DNA from 4 places in the Shewanella avicenniae genome. Region 2 is predicted to be linked to each of the others. Evidence: predicted binding sites of a transcription regulator. Region 2 holds the regulator's gene; each other region holds the start of a gene.
What was found. The regulator sigma-54, encoded in region 2, starts transcription at its own class of promoters, with help from an activator protein. The targets are predictions, from matches to a motif close to GTTGGCACGNNNNTNGNNT.
Positions count from the first base shown of each region.

Region 1: a site for sigma-54 is predicted at 1,924-1,942, ahead of fliE (flagellar hook-basal body complex protein FliE). Genes of this name have one in related genera too.
Region 3: a site for sigma-54 is predicted at 1,338-1,356, ahead of flgA (flagellar basal body P-ring formation chaperone FlgA). Genes of this name have one in related genera too.
Region 4: a site for sigma-54 is predicted at 1,275-1,293, ahead of JYB87_RS03295 (formate/nitrite transporter family protein). Genes of this name have one in related genera too.

Region 1 covers NZ_CP071503.1:3,003,698-3,006,832, forward strand. The annotation lists gene fliF (flagellar basal-body MS-ring/collar protein FliF) at 1-1,422, opposite strand, end outside; gene fliE (flagellar hook-basal body complex protein FliE) at 1,532-1,870, opposite strand; gene JYB87_RS13340 (sigma-54-dependent transcriptional regulator) at 2,023-3,135, opposite strand, start outside.
Region 2 covers NZ_CP071503.1:533,697-536,831, reverse strand. The annotation lists gene lptB (LPS export ABC transporter ATP-binding protein) at 1-410, shown strand, start outside; gene JYB87_RS02315 (RNA polymerase factor sigma-54) at 499-1,977, shown strand; gene hpf (ribosome hibernation promoting factor) at 2,004-2,291, shown strand; gene ptsN (PTS IIA-like nitrogen regulatory protein PtsN) at 2,294-2,737, shown strand; gene rapZ (RNase adapter RapZ) at 2,734-3,135, shown strand, end outside.
Region 3 covers NZ_CP071503.1:3,027,161-3,030,295, reverse strand. The annotation lists gene JYB87_RS13460 (flagella synthesis protein FlgN) at 1-114, opposite strand, end outside; gene flgM (flagellar biosynthesis anti-sigma factor FlgM) at 114-431, opposite strand; gene flgA (flagellar basal body P-ring formation chaperone FlgA) at 508-1,215, opposite strand; gene JYB87_RS13445 (chemotaxis protein CheV) at 1,406-2,326, shown strand; gene JYB87_RS13440 (CheR family methyltransferase) at 2,463-3,135, shown strand, end outside.
Region 4 covers NZ_CP071503.1:775,189-778,323, reverse strand. The annotation lists gene JYB87_RS03305 (aminotransferase class V-fold PLP-dependent enzyme) at 1-646, shown strand, start outside; gene JYB87_RS03300 (SufE family protein) at 649-1,101, shown strand; gene JYB87_RS03295 (formate/nitrite transporter family protein) at 1,539-2,360, shown strand; gene JYB87_RS03290 (HupE/UreJ family protein) at 2,416-3,021, opposite strand.

The DNA of each region.
Region 1 (3,135 bases), 1.7 Mb from region 2:
TTCATGGCCGAATCCTGGCTCATCTGGCATATGTTTATCATCTGACAGAATCAGCTTCTTCATGATGGGGCGTACGATAAACAGGAACAGCACTAGGATCAAGATAGCACCAATACCCAATTTCACCGCGCGCCAGAACCAAGGTTGTTCCCACATTGGCACTTCAGGGGCTTCATCAACCAAGTGATCCATAAATGGCACTGTGACCACTTCAATCACATCGCCACGCTGATCACTAAAACCAATGGCACCTTCTAACAGACGACGAATATTGGTCATCTCTTCAGCAGTACGAGGTACCCGAGATACTTGGCCATCGTCTGCCGCAGCACCGGCTTTAAAATCTACCGCCACCGACACGCTAACACGACGGATAACACCCACTTGCTGGCGGGTATGACTAATGGTGGTATCCAACTCAAAGTTGCGGGTCGCTTCATTGTGGCTGCTTTGAGCACTCGGCTTATTATTGCCGTTACCAGTCGCTGTTTCAGGAATATTAGATTCCATAGGCGGTTGATTGGTTAACGCACCTGGAATGCCACCATTGGTGCCATTGACGGATTTGTTTTCTACGGTCATTTCGCTGCGCAGTGCAGGCAGATCTGGGTTGTATCGTTTGGCGGTTTGCTCAACCGCCGTGAAATCCATGTTCACATCCACTTGTGAGGTGAAATTTTCAGGCCCCAGAATAGGGATCAGAATCGACTCAATTTTGCTGCGATATTCATTTTCTTTTTGCTGCACGATTTCCAATTCGCGGCGTGCACGTGCAGAAATGGCATTTTGGCTACCCGAATTCAATAAACGGCCACTGGCATCAGTCACTGTGACTTTGGTTGGGTCCATGCCGTGTACGGCAGACGCCACGATATCAACAATCGCATCCACTTCGCCTTGGCCTAAACCGCCACGGCGGGTGTTGACCACCACGGTGGCGCTTGGTTGTGCTTGAGTGCGAGCAAACACGTTCTCTTTCGGTAGCGCTAAAATCACTTTGGCGCGGCTCACACTGCTTAGCTCTTCAATCGCTTTGGCTAAGTTAACCTCTTGGCTGTGTTTCAGCCGCGCTTGTTCTAAGCGTTGGCTAACACCAAAACCTGAATCTTTATTGAGGAAATCATCTTTATCGGCATTACCGCTGTCGATCCCTTCACGGCTCAACATCATTTTCACTTGTTGATACTGATCTTCGGGCACTTTGACCACATCAACATCAAGCTTGTACGGAATGCGGTTTTTATCCAGCGCATCCAGCACCTGTACCATCCGCTCAGTGTCCATCTTCCCGATTGGACGATATTCTGGCTCTTGCGCCCAAATCACGATAAACACAGCAACCGCTAACAGGATTGCCAGCGTGAGGATCATGGTGATCTGCTTTAGCGTGTCAGCACTGCCAAAGGAGGACATCATCCCCATTTTGTGTTCTTGCTGAGCCCCTGCGTCTACAACTGATCCGGCGCCATTTGGGTCTACGACTAAGTCTGTGGCCACGATAATTACCTGCTAACTAAATTGACGATACAGCCTATACAGGCATGCTCATGACTTCTTTATAAGCTTCAACCAGCTTATTGCGCACTTGTACGGTTGCTTCAAAGGCGACGCTGGACTTTTCACGCGCAATCACAGTGTCAGACAAGGTGACAGTGGTGTCGCCCATATCCAAGCGGCGAGATAGGTCGCCTGCAGTAGTCTGTAAGCCACTAACATGGCCAACCGCTTGGGCGAGTAAGTCAGCAAACTCAGCGCCAGATGAATTCGCAACGTTACGAAGAGGAGACGGCGAAATGGACCCAGAGGCGGGTGCGATTTCACCTTGAAGTGATTGCATTTCCTGCAGTAATGAATTGCCACCGATTTGCATACTTAACTCCTTCGTCAGAGATTTGACGAGTGCTGTTCAATTATGACCAGTTAATGCAAATAAGTTGCCAACAAAGATATCTATCTAAAAATAAACAGAAAAAACGGTGAAAGCGATTAAGCTGTCACCGTTGTGGCGGGATAAATCAAAGGTTAAGCGGGAATATCAATCCCCATGTCACGCATGCGCGCCATTTTATAACGCAAGGTACGCGCACTGATGCCCAGCTTCTCGGCCACAAGCTTGCGTGAGCCTTGGCATTGGGTCAGAGTTTCCAAAATAATCTGGTGTTCCTGCGCCTTTAATTCGTCACCGAGCGCATCGCTACTTGGTTCGGCGTAACGACTATCCAGCGGCTGAGTCACATCATACAGGTCAATGATGATGTCACCAGCTTCAATAATGCTATTGCGCTGTAGAATCATCGCTCGCTGAATCACGTTGTCGAGTTCACGCACGTTACCCGGCCAGCGATGACCAAGCAACTTACGAATCGCACCATCATCCAGCTGCGGCACCGGTGTCACATGGCTGGCTTTGGCATGTTTGCTGATTAGATGTTTCGCCAATGGAATAATATCCGCAGGCCGTTGGCTCAGTGCAGGCCATACTAACGGGAATACGTTGATGCGGTAGTAAAGGTCTTCACGGAACTCCCCTTTCGCAATCGACTCTTTTAAATCGCGGTTAGAGGTTGCCAGTACCCGCACGTCGAGCTTGATGGTTTTACGGCCACCTAAACGCTCCACCTCGCGCTCTTGCAATACTCGCAGCAGTTTGGCTTGTAAACCCAAATCCATCTCGGAGATTTCATCGAGCAGCAAGGTGCCACCTTGAGCTTGTTCAAACTTACCTGGGCAAGCCTGATAGGCGCCAGTAAAAGCGCCCTTTTCATAACCGAACAGGGTCGCTTCTAGCATGTTCTCTGGAATCGCAGCACAGTTGATGGCCACAAAGGGTTCATCAACCCGGGCACTTTTCTGATGAATATAACGCGCTAACACCTCTTTACCTGAACCACTCGGGCCAAGGATCATCACCGAGGCATCCGATTGCGCCACGCGTTTAGCTAACTCCAGCAGTGCGATACTTTTTTCATCGGCCACGACGGGATCACCACTGGCTTTCTTTGGTGTCAAATAGCGGCTCACTTGGTTCAGTAACACCTCTGGCGCAAAAGGTTTGGCCAGATAATCGACCGCACCCAATTTAATCGCACTGACAGCATTGTCGATGGTGGCGTAAGCCGTCATCAACAACACCGG
Region 2 (3,135 bases):
GCAAAGGATTAAGCAACGAAGAACGCGAAGCCATTCTTGAACAGCTGCTCGAAGAGTTTCATATCACCCACATCCGTGACAGCTTGGGGATGGCGTTATCGGGTGGAGAACGGCGCCGCGTTGAGATAGCACGCGCGTTAGCGGCTGATCCAAAATTCATTTTATTGGACGAACCTTTTGCGGGCGTAGATCCAATTTCTGTTATCGATATCAAGAAAATCATCGAACAACTCAAGTCTCGAGGACTGGGTGTCTTGATTACCGATCATAACGTGCGCGAAACTCTGGATGTGTGCGAACACGCCTACATCGTCAGCCATGGGCAGCTGATTGCAGAAGGCACACCCGCCGAGATCCTCGACAACCAACAGGTGCGAGCAGTGTACTTAGGGGAACAATTCAGGCTATAGTACGGTGGTGGGGACAAATAAATTTCATAAAACTACCAACTCTTTGTGGTTGTTTTAATACATAATTTTTGGGGATTAGCAGTCAACAATGAAAGCGTCACTTCAGCTTAAGCTGGGTCAACAATTAACTATGACACCGCAACTGCAGCAGGCAATTCGTCTACTGCAATTGTCGTCGCTTGAGCTGCAGCAGGAAATTCAACAAGCACTCGATTCCAACCCGATGTTGGAGATTAATGACGATGTTGATGTTGATAACAATGACGCGGGGCTTGAAGCGGATAACCGCGAACGTGACAGTGAACAAGAGCTGTCAGAGTCGATAGAAGACAGTTCGTCCGTTGAAACCAGTGATGCGCTTAATAGCCAAGAGCTCCCTGAAGAACTGCCAATGGACACCACTTGGGACGAGGTTTTCACCGCTGCGCCCAACACGTCATCTGGCGTCGTCCGTGACGATGACATGCCGTTTCAAGGTGAAACTAGCGAAGGCTTGCATGAGCATTTGGAATGGCAAAAAAACCTCACACCATTTTCAGAAACCGATGAAGCAATTGCTACCGCGATTATTGAAGCCATTGACGAGCGTGGCTATTTAACCCAATCAGCTGAAGAAATTATTGAAGCGCTGGGCTTAGATGATATCGAAGTGGATGAAGTTGAAGCCGTGCTGAAGCGCATTCAACACTTTGATCCCGTGGGAGTTGCCGCGCGCGATTTACGCGAATGTTTGCTGATCCAATTATCACAATTCAGTGACGACGTACCGCATTTGGCCAATGCCAAAATGCTCATCGATGAGTACCTCGATCTGATCGCCGCCAAAGATTACCGCACCTTGATGCGCAAAACGCGCCTTAAGGAAGAAGAGTTACGTGACGCAATCGTTCTCATCCAAACGTTAAATCCTCGCCCAGGATTAACCATCCAAGAGTCTGAAGATGAATATGTCATTCCAGACGTGACGGTATGGAAGAAAAACGGGCGCTGGGTGGTTGAACTCAACCCAGATTGCATGCCAAAAATCAGCATCAATCAGCAGTATGCCACGATGGCACGTAGCGTGCGCAGCCAGTCAGATAGCCAATTTATTCGTGGTCATCTGCAAGAAGCTAAATGGTTTATCAAGAGTTTGGAAAGCCGTAACGACACCCTGCTTAAAGTCGCTAATTGCATCGTTCAATTTCAGCAAGGCTTCTTCGAATATGGTGAAGAAGCGATGAAACCTATGGTGCTCAACGATATTGCCGAAGCGGTAGAAATGCATGAATCGACCATTTCGCGGGTCACCACCCAGAAATACATGCACACCCCTCGCGGCATTTTTGAACTAAAATATTTCTTCTCTAGCCATGTAGGTACTGACGATGGCGGCGAGTGTTCTTCAACAGCCATTCGTGCTTTCATCAAAAAGCTGGTTGCCGCGGAGAACCCTAAAAAGCCGTTAAGCGACAGTAAAATGGCGCAATTGCTTGCCGAACAAGGCATTAATGTCGCGAGACGAACAATCGCTAAGTATCGGGAAGCAATGCTAATTCCGCCGTCAAATCAGCGGAAGAGCCTTTAAAAGCCCGACAATCGGAGGAGTCAACGATGCAAATTAATCTTGCAGGAAAACAACTTGAGATCACCGATTCTTTACGTAGCTACGTTGAGAGCAAATTTGCAAAGCTTGAACGCCATTTCGAACAGATCAATAATGTCCACATTGTCCTCGCTGTTGAAAAAGCACTACAGATAGCAGAAGCCAAGCTGCACCTTTCCGGCGGCGAAGTATTTGCAACCTCTCAACACGACGACATGTACGCCGCCATTGACATCCTCATTGATAAATTGGATCGTCAGGTCATTAAACACAAAGAAAAGCTGACAAAACACTAACGATGGAACTTAGGACCATCCTGCGGCCGGAGTGTACCACCTGTGCGACTCCGGGCAGTAAGAAAAAGGTACTGGAGCTCATCAGCGATCTCGCAGCAGCCCAGTATCCCGACCTATCCTCTCAAGCCATTTTTGAAAGTCTTTTGGCTCGCGAGCGTATGGGCAGTACAGGAATCGGTAACGGTATTGCGATCCCGCATGGTCGTTTGCCGGATATTGACACGCCCGTTGCGGTATTAATCAAGTGTGAAGAGGCCATTCCTTTTGACGCGATTGATAATCAACCGGTGGATATTTTGTTCGCACTTATTGTGCCAGCAGATCAATGTCAGCAACACCTGAGCACGCTCTCCGCCATGGCGGAAAAGCTAAGCGATAAACAAGTGCTCAAGCAGCTTCGTAAGGCTGAGAACGAGCAAGAACTTTATCAGGTAATCACCGCATGAAGTTGGCCATAGTCTCCGGTCGTTCAGGTTCAGGAAAATCTGTAGCCCTGCGCGTATTAGAGGATATGGGCTATTACTGTGTTGACAACTTGCCATTACAGATGATTGGCGATCTGCTAGTAAATCTGCGAGGCAGCAATGAGTTCGTCGCTATCAGTGTTGACGTGCGCAACTTACCCAACCAAGATAAGTTACTTGAAAGTCAGCTTGCGAAACTCCCCGAAGGCACAGAGGTCATCAGTTTTTTCCTCAATGCATCCGACAAAGTATTAATCAAGCGCTATAGTGAAACCCGCCGTTTACATCCGCTCTCCAAGCGTCATAAATCGTTAAAAGAGGCGATTGAAGAGGAAGGTGAACTGCTAGAGCCTATCTCGCAGTTGATGGATCATTATCTT
Region 3 (3,135 bases), 1.7 Mb from region 2:
TTTGTCAGCATCTCTATTAATTAGTGCTTGTCGTTCTTGGTCGATCAAAAAAAGCAGCCGCTCTAAGTTGAGCGTCTGCTTATTCAGAAGCTGTTCCAAGTCTGTCAGCTGCATTAAGCCTCCAGATTGATATCGTTCATATCGGCTTCAAATTGCGCAATATTGCCTGCCAGCTTTTCAGGGTCAACTTTGTAACGGCCTTCAGCAATAGCTGCTTTTATTTCCGCTACTTTTTTAACGTCAACGTCTGGCAGAGACGAAATCTTACCCTGTAGACTTTGAAGCTGCTGTGCCTGACTTGAGACAACAACTGAGTCTTTGCTATTCGCCACTATAGCCGATTGCGTGCTTTCAGCTGTGGTCGCTGAACCGGTTTTAGGTGAGTTGACCGTAGTCACTCGCGGTTGATTTTGCAGTTGTTTAATGTCCATAGCCGTTTGGGCTCCAGCGTTGAATCTAAGTTCTCAGACTCTTTATCGGCAGATCAGTTTATTGCTTGAGCAATTTTTACATTTTTATGCGAACTTCGCCAACTTTTGCCACTATAGCCTCTATCAGCTTGTTTGACCTCGCATTTTTTACGCTAATCTGCTCGCCGGCATTGCCATCTTCCATAGCGACGCCAACCGTCTTTATCTGAAAATTTTCGGTAGCTGCCAAAATAGAGACCTGATCACCTTTACAAACAAAGCATACGTTGGCTGAAAAAATAGGGTAGTCCTTGGTGATACGTCGTTTGAGTTTTGCACCGATGAGTGGTTCTAGGCTATCAAATTGTTGACCGTTTAAGCTGTATTGATCGATATAGCGCAAGCTGAGGTTACTTCTTGTTAACACAGTGCCTTGCGCCAAGGTTTCATTGGGCACGATCACGGGAAAACTGATATCGACTCGCACTGACATGAATACTTGCCACGGGTATGTTTGGTTTTCGATGTCGCAACTGACTTTTAGCGTGTTATTACGGCTAATCGGACGATCGACGGCAAGCTCTACCGTCACCGGCGAAATACAGTTTGGTAGCGGCAATCTTGGGTCGATTGCCTGAGGCGTGATTTCAATTTTAGCTGTCGCAGGTGCAGCTAAGTTTTTTGACACTGTTTCTTTAGCTAACTTTTGTATAGCCGATATACTTGGTATGTCAGCCTGCACGCCTGTTGATATTACGGCGTTTATCACTGCAGCGAAAAAAATATGTGCTAAATTTACTTTCATAATGAACAGGCTAGATAGAAAAACAGGTTTACACTTATACTTCAGGTAGTTCCACAACCGCTGATAGCGCATTCGATGCCGCCGCGTCAGAACTTTGACTGAAGCTCGGATTATCGGTGTAAAAGCAATATGCATGCCTTACTGGTGATTCAGTTAGGTGGGAATTGTAAAATTAATACAAGGCAGACTTATGTCAGGCATTCTTGAATCGGTCAATAAAAGAACTCAACTTGTAGGGCAAAACAGGCTGGAACTGCTGCTATTTAAATTAAACGGCAGACAGCGTTTTGGTATTAACGTGTTTAAAGTGAAAGAAGTCCTACAGTGCCCACCTTTGACTTCATTGCCTAAATTGAATCCCTTTATCAGAGGGGTAGCGCATATTCGTGGCACCACGATTTCTGTGATCGATTTGAGCGCGGCGACTGGCGGACGTCCAATCGAAGATGTGACCAATAGTTTTATTATCATTTCCGAGTATAACCGTAGTGTGCAGGGTTTTTTGGTCAAATCGGTCGAACGCATCATTAATATGAACTGGTCGGCAATTATGCCACCACCGCAAGGGGCCGGTCGCACCTCTTACTTGACTGCAGTCACCGAGATAGATGGTGAATTGGTTGAAATTATTGACGTTGAGAAAATTCTTGATGAAATTTCACCAGTGAAGACTGCTATCAGTAAAGAAGTTGATGAGGCGCTTACCATCGATAGAGAACAGCAGTATCACATCATGGTGGTTGACGATTCCGCAGTTGCTAGAAAGCAGATCCTTCGTGCTCTGGAAGCGCTGAACCTGCAGATCGATACGGCAAAAGATGGTCGCGAAGCGTTGGAAAAGCTCAAGGCGATTGCCACTGAGATGGACAATGTTTCAACTGAAATTCCATTGATCATCTCAGATATCGAAATGCCAGAAATGGACGGTTACACTTTAACAGCCGAAATTCGTGATGACCCTAAACTTAAGCATATTAAAGTGGTGTTGCATACCTCACTCAGTGGCGTATTTAACCACGCGATGGTGCAGAAAGTGGGCGCCAATGACTTTATCGCAAAGTTTAACCCTGATGAATTGGCGGCAGCTGTTAACAAGCATCTCAGTTTATAAGTTTTCGCTGGTGCTGAATTAAAATAGTAGTGGCGCTTGTCATGCTGGTTCAGCTGCGGTATAACGCAGCCCGATACAATAGCAGGACAGCGTACACTTCTATAACGGCGGTGTTCATTAATGACGGGAAGCCAAGGTGCAAGATAAGTCGCTCGCAGAAACCGAGTATAATCAATTCAGACTGTTTTTAGAGCAGCATAGCGGTATTGTGCTCGGTGAAAATAAGCAGTATCTCGTCAGAAGCCGATTAGCGCCTTTGATGGGCAAATATGGCTTACCTTCGTTGTCTGAAGTCGTTAAGCAGTCGATGCGTCCTACCGAGCGTCAATTACGTGCGGAAGTGATTGATGCCATGACCACCAACGAAACCCTGTGGTTTCGTGACAAATACCCGTTCGATTTGATGGCTAACCAACTGTTGCCACAATATGCCAAATTAGGCCGTCCACTAAAAATCTGGTCAGCTGCTTGTTCTTCAGGGCAAGAGCCTTACTCATTAGCCATGACAGCGCTGCAATATCAGCAACGTAAACCGGGCGGATTACCCGGTGGAGTATCAATCCAAGCGACTGACCTATCGCCCTCAATGCTGGAGCGATGTAAAAATGCCGAATATGATGGGCTGGCATTGGCGCGGGGTTTATCTGAGGAGCATAAGCGTCAGTTTTTTGATGCTTTGCCAAATGGCAACATGCGCTTAAAGGATAATGTGCGGCGTTTAGTTAATTTCCGCGCGCATAACTTATTGGAAAGTTACTCGTTACTTGGCAAGTTTGACATCATCTTTTGCCGTAATGTGCTTATCTATT
Region 4 (3,135 bases), 240 kb from region 2:
GATGACAGTCGTCGATGGCGCGCAAGCGATTGCGCACTTAAGCGTGGATGTGCAAGCCATCGGCTGCGATTTTTATGCCTTTTCTGGCCACAAAATGTATGGCCCAACTGGCGTTGGCGTCTTATGGGGCAAGCTTGCCGAGCTCGAAAAGTTAACCCCGCTGCTGACTGGCGGCGAGATGATCAAAACCGTGAGTTTCAGTGGCACCACCTTTGGCGCGCTGCCGCATCGGTTAGAAGCGGGCACACCGCCGATTGCCGAGATTATTGGCCTTGGCGAAGCGATCGAATTTCTCCAGCAACACGCCAACAGCGACAGCAACGCCCATGAGCAACGCATGCTGCAACTACTGCAGCAAGGATTGGCTCAGTTGCCAGAAATCGAGTTATACGGCGCCCACAGTGATAACTGCGGTGCGGTGGCGTTTAACGTGCGCGGCGAACATCATCAAGACATCGGCGCGCTGCTAGATCAGCAAGGCGTAGCGATTCGCTGCGGCCATCACTGCGCCATGCCGCTGATGGAACTGTTACAGCTCAGCGGTTGCTGCCGCGCCTCGATTGGCATCTACACCAATGAGCAAGATATTCAGCAGTTTTTAGCAGCGCTGAAGCAAACCCTTGAACTGCTGAATGAGGATTTTTAATTGTGACCGACGCTTTACCATCACTGCCTGCCACGCAATTTAGCGCCTTTTATCAACAGCAAGATAAGCTGCTTAGCGCTCGTGATAAACTGGCTCAGGCCAGTAACTGGCAAGATAAATACCGCTTGCTGATGCAACTGGGCAAACTGCTGCCAGCTATGGATGACGCGTTCAAAACTGCGAAAGCCCAAGTGGATGGCTGCGAAAGTGCCGCCTGGTTGTATCACACTGAAATCAATGGCCAGCACTTCTATCTGGCGGACAGCGAAGCGCGTATCGTCAAGGGCCTGATTGTGCTGATTTTAGCCGCCACCAATGGTGCAACGACAGCGGATATCAATGCCTTTAACGCAGAGGCGTATTTTGCTCAATTGGGATTGGCTGGCCAGTTGAGTCCGTCGCGCAGTAATGGGCTCTATGCGTTAGTGCAGCAAGTTAAGCTAATGGCGCAATAATCTCACCCAAATAATCTCGCTCACAAGTAACAGGCTAAACTTGTCTCCTTGCCCTGACGTAACGCAGGCAGTTGCACTTCAACAGGGCAAAACCTCACCATATTAGTGCACATAAAGATTCATCCCACATACCACCACAATAAACAACATACTGATTTTAAATGATTATTAATTTTGGCACACTACCTGCAATTGATAAAATGAAAATAAAACAGGCACTGAAGTCTGTGGCTTAATCGGAATGTGCAGCCTTCAAATTCAGTATGAGTGCACTGAATTTGAATGTATCACCGGGTAATGGCGCCCTAAGTATTACGTGTTAATCACGCAATACTTAGGGCGTTTTTTTATGCCTGAATTTTGCCGTGATAGCCCTGCAGTCCCGAACATGTATCTCAAACGCTGAATCTCAATGACAACTGTGTGAGGAACCCAAGATGTCTTATGTAGAACCAAATGAATTCGTCACCAAAATGGTCGATCAAGGTGAATCCAAGGTTTATATGTCTACCCGAGACACCTTGATTCGTGCATTTATGGCAGGGGCGATTTTGGCGTTAGCCGCCGTATTCGCCATCACAGTCGCGGTTAAAACCGGGCAACCACTGATCGGCGCAATATTGTTCCCAGTGGGCTTTATCATGCTGTACTTGATGAAGTTCGATTTGCTCACAGGCGTGTTTACCTTAGTGCCATTGGCATTAATCGATAAGCGACCTGGGGTGACCATGAGCCAAGTACTGCGGAACTGGGGCTTGGTATTTTTGGGTAACTTTGGCGGTGCACTGACCGTCGCCTTTATGATGTCGTTTATTCTCACCTACGGCTATAACGTCGACGGAGGGATCATCGCCGAGAAAGTCGCCAAGATTGGCGAGTCACGCACCTTAGGCTACAAGGCACAAGGGTTCGATGGCTGGTTGACTATTTTTATCCGCGGCATGTTGTGTAACTGGATGGTGTCCATGGGGGTTGTGGGCGCGATGATCTCTAGCTCTGCAACCGGTAAAATGATGGCGATGTGGATGCCAATTATGTTGTTCTTCTTTATGGGCTTTGAGCACTCGATTGTGAATATGTTTTTGTTCCCATTCTCAATGATCATGGGCGGTAACTTCACCTTTATGGAGTATATCGTCTGGAACGAAATTCCAACGGCGCTCGGTAATCTGGTGGGTGGATTTGTGTTGGTTGGCTTACCGCTGTACTTTACTCACGTACGCACTAGCCCTGCCCGTACCTTGAAAAAATCGGCCTAATCGCGGATAAAAAAAGACCGCCAAACGTGGCGGTCTTTTGCTATTTACACATACGTTAGCGCAGTAGCACCAACAGAAAACCCGCAGCGAGCATCACTCCTCCGTAACCAAATGCAATATTGCGATGGTGGGTTTTGAACAGTGCATAGCAAGCGCTTTCTCCAAACACACAGCATAAGATGCCGGCAGTCACCAGCGGCGCGCCAAGGAGCAACAATTGTTGGCTAATATCCGCTGACGCCATAGGCTCTAGGTGAGCAAAACGATAGCCAAAAGCAAAGGCTAACACGCCTGTTAACGCTATCGCCCCGTGTACCGACCAACGCACATTTCCCGCGACCAACATACCGATCAAAAACACTGCCAGTAACATTCCCTCTTCTGCAAATATCATTGCGATTGAAGTGTGCTCGGTGGCAAAGCCAGCCAATAACAACACTGAGAAACTCAGGGGTAATGCCCACAATGCTCGACCACCAATCTGCATCGCCCAAATGCCAACGCCAATCATAAACAACACAGTTGCGATGAATTGCCAATGTGGAAATTGGGGCAATTCCGGTGACAAAACTGGCGCAAAAGAAAACCAAAATAACAAGGCAATAAGCAATGTAATCGGTAGACGGAACGGATGTTCATTAAACGCGGAGAAGTTGCGCATACATACCTCTAGTTGGCCTGTGATACACAACTACACCTTAGAAGAGTTTATCCGCTGAGGATTTGACTTAGTTCAAAAAAACCACAAAAGCTGTTCAATTCCGATAACGACTTT